DNA from 2 places in the Paenibacillus sp. JDR-2 genome. Region 2 is predicted to be linked to the other one. Evidence: riboswitches for the same ligand, from Rfam matches in the RefSeq annotation. Region 2 holds a riboswitch; the other holds the start of a gene.

Region 1 (3,418 bases), 730 kb from region 2:
AGCGGCAGGTCGATACGGTATCGGCTTGGTTTGTTCCGGCGATGCTTCTTCTCTCGTCGGGTACGTTTGTTATTTGGGTTACGGCTGTGGATCCGGGCAATTGGACGACTGCCTTCCGTTGTGCCGTTGCGGTTGTGCTGGCGGCTTGCCCATGCGCTCTCGGACTTGCAACTCCGATTTCTCTTGTCGTAGCCTCGGGGCGTCTCGCCAAAAGAGGGATTGTGGTGAAGGAAGCGGGCGCTCTTGAACGGCTGGCTCAGCTTAATATGCTCGTGCTTGATAAAACGGGAACGTTAACGGAAGGAAAACCGAAAATCGGCAGCATGCATGTTGCACAGGGAAGCAAGCAGGGCCTCTTGAGACTTGCCGCTGCCGTTGAAGGCCATTCGACTCATCCGCTTGCCGTCGCCATTCGGGCGGAAGCTTTGCAGACCGGCCTGGTTCCTCCTGCCGCAGCCGATTTTTCCTATACGACGGGCAAAGGGGTAGAAGCATTAGTAGAGCAGAGGAGAATCGGAATCGGCAATGCCGGGTTTGCCGCACAGAAAAAGTGGAACTTCGGAAGTCCGACCATACAAAGATTTGCGGAAGAACGCCAGAAGCTTGGGGAAACGGTACTGTATGCAGCGGATAATAACCGGGTAATTGGAGCTATTTCCTTCGTTGATGCGGTAAAGGCTTTTGCCAAACCGGCCGTTACGCAGCTTAGAAAAGCCGGAGTTACCGTGGTTCTGGCTACGGGAGATCATCCTGCGCCTGCTTTGAGCGCGGCCCAAACGGCGGGAATCGATCCTTCAAAGGTCTATGCCAATATGCTGCCCGAAGATAAATTGGAGCTGGTTAACCGTTTGAAGGAGCAGGACTACAAGGTTGGTATGGCCGGTGACGGCTGGAATGACGCTCCGGCACTAGCCGCGGCGGATGTTGGCCTCGCGATGGGAGACGGTACGGATGCGGCGTTAACGGCCGGACATATTACGCTTCTTCAGCCCAGGATGACCGCCATTCCGGAAGCTTTGCTGATCAGCCGTCTAACGGTGCGCAATGTCAGGCAAAATCTGACGTTTGCATTTATCTATAACGCGCTTATCATTCCGTTTGCCGCCTGCGGCATGCTTCAGCCGTGGATGGCCGGTACGGCAATGGCCTTCAGTTCGGTATCGGTGGTGGGTAATGCTATCCGGCTTGGAGCCAGATTAAGAAGAGCTGCTGGACAATTCTAGAATATGGGTGGTATAGTTACGTTGGTCGAAAACGAATAAATCATGGAACAGGTGCTGCAAGAGCCGTAAGGCTGTTGCAAGCTTAATAGGGAAGTCCGGTTAAAATCCGGCACGGACCCGCCACTGTAAGAAGCGGTCTAAGTTTATTTAGACCCGTGTGCCAGCTTAAGTCACTGAATGCAAGATTCGGGAAGACGCTGGCGCTACTGCTTCAAGTCAGGAGACCTGCCTGTTCGCATAACGCTGTACCTACGTGGAGTTAGGGAAGTGTTGGAATGTAGGAACCCGTCTTTTTTTGCGCGCAAGCCAAGAGGACTTCCGGCATTTCCGGCACTATTGCCGGAAATGCCTTTTTTTGTTTTCGATTCAAGATAAATAGAAGGGGTGCTTGGAAATAATGGTTGAGAGAAACAAAAGATTGTCGAAATTAATGCTGGCCGTGTTGATGACTGCAATTCTGGTCTTTATGGCGGCATGCGGCGCTAACAAAGCGAACACGAATGACGCGGGGAATACGGGGAATGCAAACGCGTCGGCGTCGCCGGTTCAAAGCGAACAGCCAGCCGAAAGTCCGGCAGCCGCAGCAGAGACGGTATATCCGTTTAAGGTGACGGATGCTACGGGAACGGAGTTGACGTTTGAGAAGGCTCCAACGAAGGTCGTATCTCTCGCGCCAAGCGAGACGGAAGTCCTTTACGCGGTTGGCGCAGGCGAAGAAGTAGCCGGCGTTGACAGCTACAGCAACTATCCGGAAGAAGCGGCGTCCAAGCCTAAAGTAGGCGACATGACGACCAATATCGAAGCAGTCGCGGCTCTTAATCCCGATCTTGTTGTGGCATCCTCGTCGATGAACACCGATGCGGTCGAGCAGCTTCGCAAGCTGAACATTACGGTTCTTGCTACGGATCCAAAAACTTATGACGAAACAATTGCCAAAATCGAGACAATCGGTAAAATAATGAATAAGAACAATGAAGCGGCTCAAGTTGCAACGCACATGCGCGATGTGAAGCAGCAGGTGACGGATGCCGTTAAGGACGCTCCTAAAAAGCTGGTTTACCTGGAATTCTCGCCGGGCTGGACGGTTGGTTCCGGTACGTTCCTGGATGAACTGCTTACGATTGCCGGAGGTACGAATGTAGGCGCTTCGCAAGCAGGCTGGTATGAAGTCAGCGCGGAAGAAGTCGTGAAGCAAAACCCTGAAATTATCCTTTATCCTGATTTGGGAGAGGATCCGAATCCAATCGTAACCGGAATTAACAGCCGTCCGGGCTGGGATGCGATTGATGCGGTGAAGAACAAGCAGATGTTTGAAGTTGGCAACGACGAGACTTCACGCGTAGGCCCACGTCTTGCGGATGCTCTGCTGCAGGTTGCGAAAGCTCTTCACCCGGATCTTGTGAAGTAAAATGAAAAGAAAATTAGCGGTCTATGGAGGAGCAGCTTTGCTCCTTCTTGCTGTTTCTATCGTTCTAAGTTTGTCGATCGGATCCTCCATGATACCGTTTGCCGATGTATGGGGAATTCTCTGGCATCAGCTTCCTTGGACGGATAATGCCAGTAGTCACTGGAGTGCCGGCGAGATTGCGATTGTGACGCAGGTCAGGCTGTCCCGCGTGCTGCTTGGCGTGCTTGTTGGCGCGTGTCTTGGACTTGCCGGGGCCGGCTTTCAAGGCGTGCTCCGCAATCCGCTTGCCGATCCTTATACATTAGGGGTATCATCAGGCAGCTCGGTAGGAGCGGCTTTTCTTATTTTATTTGGTTATCAGGCCGTGCTAGGCGAGTGGACCATTCCGGTTGTGGCTTTTATAACGGGAACGCTGACGCTGCTTGGCGTCTTCTTCTTGGCTCGCAGCAGGGGCGTCATGCAGATTGAGACTTTAATCCTGTCGGGTGTTATTATTCAATCCTTCTTAGGCGCTTTTGTATCGTTTATGGTATCGATGTCTGACGAAGTCATTAACCAGATTCTATTCTGGCTGATGGGCTCGCTGGCGATGAAAAACTGGGCGGACGTCTACATCGTGCTTCCATGCCTGGTTATTGGTCTGCCGCTTCTGATTGCTTATGGACAGGCGCTGAACCTGTTTGTTCTTGGCGAGCGGCATGCGGCGCATCTGGGAATCCGGGTTGAGCGGACAAAGCTGATCGTCCTTATCGGCTCGACGCTGCTTACCGCGGCGGCTGTATCGGTT
Region 2 (3,418 bases):
CTTCTCGAGCTGATTAAATCCACCGACATTCGTTACATCTTTGCCAATCGACGTCAGCGCCAGGATAACTCTGGAGTGCTCGGTATATTTATTTGGATCTAGAACGTTTTGTTTATCTTGAACAGCCGCTACGACCTTGTTGTAATAAGTGTCATAGTAGCCGTCCGGTACTTGGTAGTTGCCGCGTGCCAAGGTTAGGACCGACCATTCGCCGTTTAACGTTCCGAAGACGGGATTGCTTACCGTTGATAATAGATAAGCCAGATTGCGGTCAACGTATTGGTTGATTGTACCTGCAGCACTTGCCTTATATGTAACCGTATAAGTCTGCGTTGCCTGGTTGCCTGCACCGTCCGCTGCTTTGATAACAATCGTATTCAAGCCAGATACAAGACCAGCTGTATATTGTCCGCCGGATGGTTGCAGCAGGTTCCCGTTCAGCTTAACTTCAGGGTCAATTGTTTGCGGAACATTATCCGTAACCGATACCGAGAACGGAAGCTGTTGTTCCGTTACGATCTGATTGTTAACGAATCCGTTAACCGTTATGGAAGGAGAGGTCTTATCCTGAGCTCCTGCCAGCTCTGTCAAAGCCGAATTAACTTCCTCTTGCGTGCTTTCAATATTTTCCAATGTTGCGTATGCATGTTCGTACGCAGGTCCAATCTTCTCATCATTCAGTAATTCCTGTTTGTCAGGTGAGCTATTGATTTCGGCAACCGCTTCCGTTAAATCATCCTTGTTCGCAAGTCGGATATCTCCCCACTCGCTGCCAAGGTCAGTTCCATACCCGAAAACGGTAAATTGGACACGGATGACATCGCCGTTTTGCGGTTCATAATTCGAGAAGCCAACGGGAGGGAAGGCATTATTCACCGCATACATCCAACCGGACATAAAGGTATAATCGAATTCTCCAAGCCAATTCTCATCCACTTTGCCGCCAAACGCAGCATTGTTTTCTTCCATCATCTTTGTAAGATAGGATGGAAGCTGAACCGGACTGGAATCGTTATCTTTTACTTTGGATAAGTAAAAAGCGCTATCGATCGATCCCGAATGCTTGTAGTTCTCTTCCCCAAGGAGACGGTCGACCAAAGCCGCCCCATTGTCCCCTTCATAAAAAGGTACTTTTACGGGCTCTTTAATATAGCCCTGGCCAAGCGTAAATTTCTCCACATCCAGCGTGACGTATCCTTCCGGCGTGACTGCCGGGTCGGCGTAAGACACGCGGGCCGGCGTAGCCGCAACGGATAACGTTACCGCTATAACAAGCAGCCATACTAACCATTTATTCTTTTTCATTACAAGCTCCCTTTCTATAACTCTCTCATTCTCTCGGGCACAACTACTGATCAACACAGCAAAAAACCCTTCAACTCGTATAAGTTGAAGGGCTTGATCAAGTAGACATGTCAAAGTAAGCATGCATAATGAACACCCTCCTATCGCTCGTAGAATTGTGGTGTAAAAAAGAATCAGGCAGGTATTCTGGCTCGAGCGTCAATGCCTATGCACCCTTCCCGGTTGCCCAGTGGATATGCGCATAGACTCGTCTCTTACAGCGGCGGGACCGCGTGGGATTCTCACCCAACTTCCCTTTTAACCAATCCAATACCATCGCCCTAACCGGCGGAAGGTATCATTGGCACCTGATACTTATCTCGTATTCAATTTGCTTGCTCATCATAACGAATATTTTTCGTTTTGTCATGCTAAATTTTTCAATTCTATAGGCCTATTCTCTCAGCTGATCTCCGTGAAAGACTCGCAAAATAAACTCCCGGTCGGGTACATCCAGCTTTTCGTAGGAAGCAAGGAATGCCGAATTATCATATTCCGCCTCCTGCAGCTGCACCTCAAAACCCTGCTCGCACACCGTAACGATCGCGTACCTGGCAGTGGACTTATTGTTGCAGCCAAGGGAACCGGGATTAACAAATGCTTGTCTCTCGCTGCGGAAATAATGAACCGGATGATGATGGCCGAAACCGATCAATGCGTCTTCGTAACCGTCGAACAGCTTTTCCAGATTGGACAGGCTTGGCTCAACAATTGGGCTAAACGGATCTTTGCTTATCGGATCGCTGAACTTGTCCCGCGCAATATGATAATGGGTAAAAAGCATGCTTTTGCCGTACGCTTCGGTCCGGATCATGCGGGGCATTCGTTCCAGCAGCGGGACAAACGACTTGTCCATTCTATCCGCTATCCACTTATGATGCCGTTCCGAATGGAAATGGCTCTCCGGATAAGGTTCTCCGTTGATAATCGCGAGCACGGCTTCATCATGATTGCCGGACACAAAGGATATATCATCCCTGGAGAAAAGCGCATGAAGCACCTCATTCGTATCCGGCCCGATTCCGATCATATCTCCCAAGCAATAGATGGAGTCGACATCATGCAAAGTGTCGATCTCATGAAGGGCCGCTTTTAACGCAGGCATATTGCCATGGATATCCGTTATTAACGCAAACCTCATATTCATGCTTCTCTCCACCCTTCCTGCTTGTTAGGCTGGCTTATTCCTTCGTGATACTCCGGATCGAACCGTCTGCGGAGCCCACAATAACAAGACTTGCCATATGGATAAACAATCCGTTGTCTACAACTCCGGGAATCCGGTTCAGGTCGTCATGTAGCGCTTCCGGATCCGCAATGGCGCCAAACTCGCAATCCGCAATATAGTTGCCGTTATCGGTCACATACAGCTCTTCACCGTTCTTGCGGAGCTTCGGCTCGCAGCCCAGCTTGCGAAGCTTCCTCACCGTCAGCTCGAACGCAAACGGAACAATCTCGACAGGCAGCGGGAACTTGCCCAGCTGCTTCACGTCCTTGCTCTCGTCCACGATAATAATCAGCTGCTTGCTTGCAGCCGCTACAATTTTCTCGCGGAGCAGAGCGCCGCCGCCGCCTTTTATGAGGTGCAGGGCGGGATCAACCTCATCTGCTCCGTCAATTGTCAGATCAAGCACGTCCACGTCTGCGAATGGCATCATCGGAATGCCAAGTTCTTTCGCCAGCTGCTCGGATTGAACGGAGGTCGCGACCGCTTGAATGGTTAGCCCCTCTTCTTTCACCTTACGGCCAATGGCTTGGATCGCCCAATAAGCGGTAGAGCCGGTTCCAAGTCCTACTTTCATCCCGTCTTTGACGAGTTCAACTGCTTTTTCTGCTGCAATACGTTTCGATTCCATGAGATCACCTTATTTATTTAGAATTTGTACAAAGGATTTAATTTTTAGTATAACAAAGCTATGAATGTTAGGAAATATAGGGCAGTTTAAAAAATAAAAGGCACATCGCCACTCGATTTGAGCGGGAATGTGCCTTTAACCATTATTTCTTTAAATAAACCATGCCGATACCGGGCAAACTTTGTACATAGCCCTTCATTTATGAATCTTATACCGCG

The links. Region 2 has a riboswitch for cobalamin ahead of PJDR2_RS31930 (S-layer homology domain-containing protein). Riboswitches for the same ligand answer to the same signal wherever they lie in the genome.
Region 1: linked by a shared signal. The riboswitch ahead of PJDR2_RS16925 (ABC transporter substrate-binding protein) and the one ahead of PJDR2_RS31930 (S-layer homology domain-containing protein) in region 2 are both predicted to bind cobalamin.

What each region holds. Positions count from the first base shown of each region.
Region 1 is NC_012914.1:3,831,613-3,835,030, reverse strand. It holds gene PJDR2_RS16930 (heavy metal translocating P-type ATPase) at 1-1,223, shown strand, start outside; cobalamin riboswitch at 1,256-1,471, shown strand; gene PJDR2_RS16925 (ABC transporter substrate-binding protein) at 1,621-2,631, shown strand; gene PJDR2_RS16920 (FecCD family ABC transporter permease) at 2,633-3,418, shown strand, end outside.
Region 2 is NC_012914.1:3,101,324-3,104,741, reverse strand. It holds gene PJDR2_RS31930 (S-layer homology domain-containing protein) at 1-1,305, opposite strand, end outside; cobalamin riboswitch at 1,464-1,643, opposite strand; gene PJDR2_RS13600 (metallophosphoesterase family protein) at 1,739-2,491, opposite strand; gene rpiA (ribose-5-phosphate isomerase RpiA) at 2,526-3,200, opposite strand; gene PJDR2_RS13590 (cell wall hydrolase) at 3,409-3,418, opposite strand, start outside.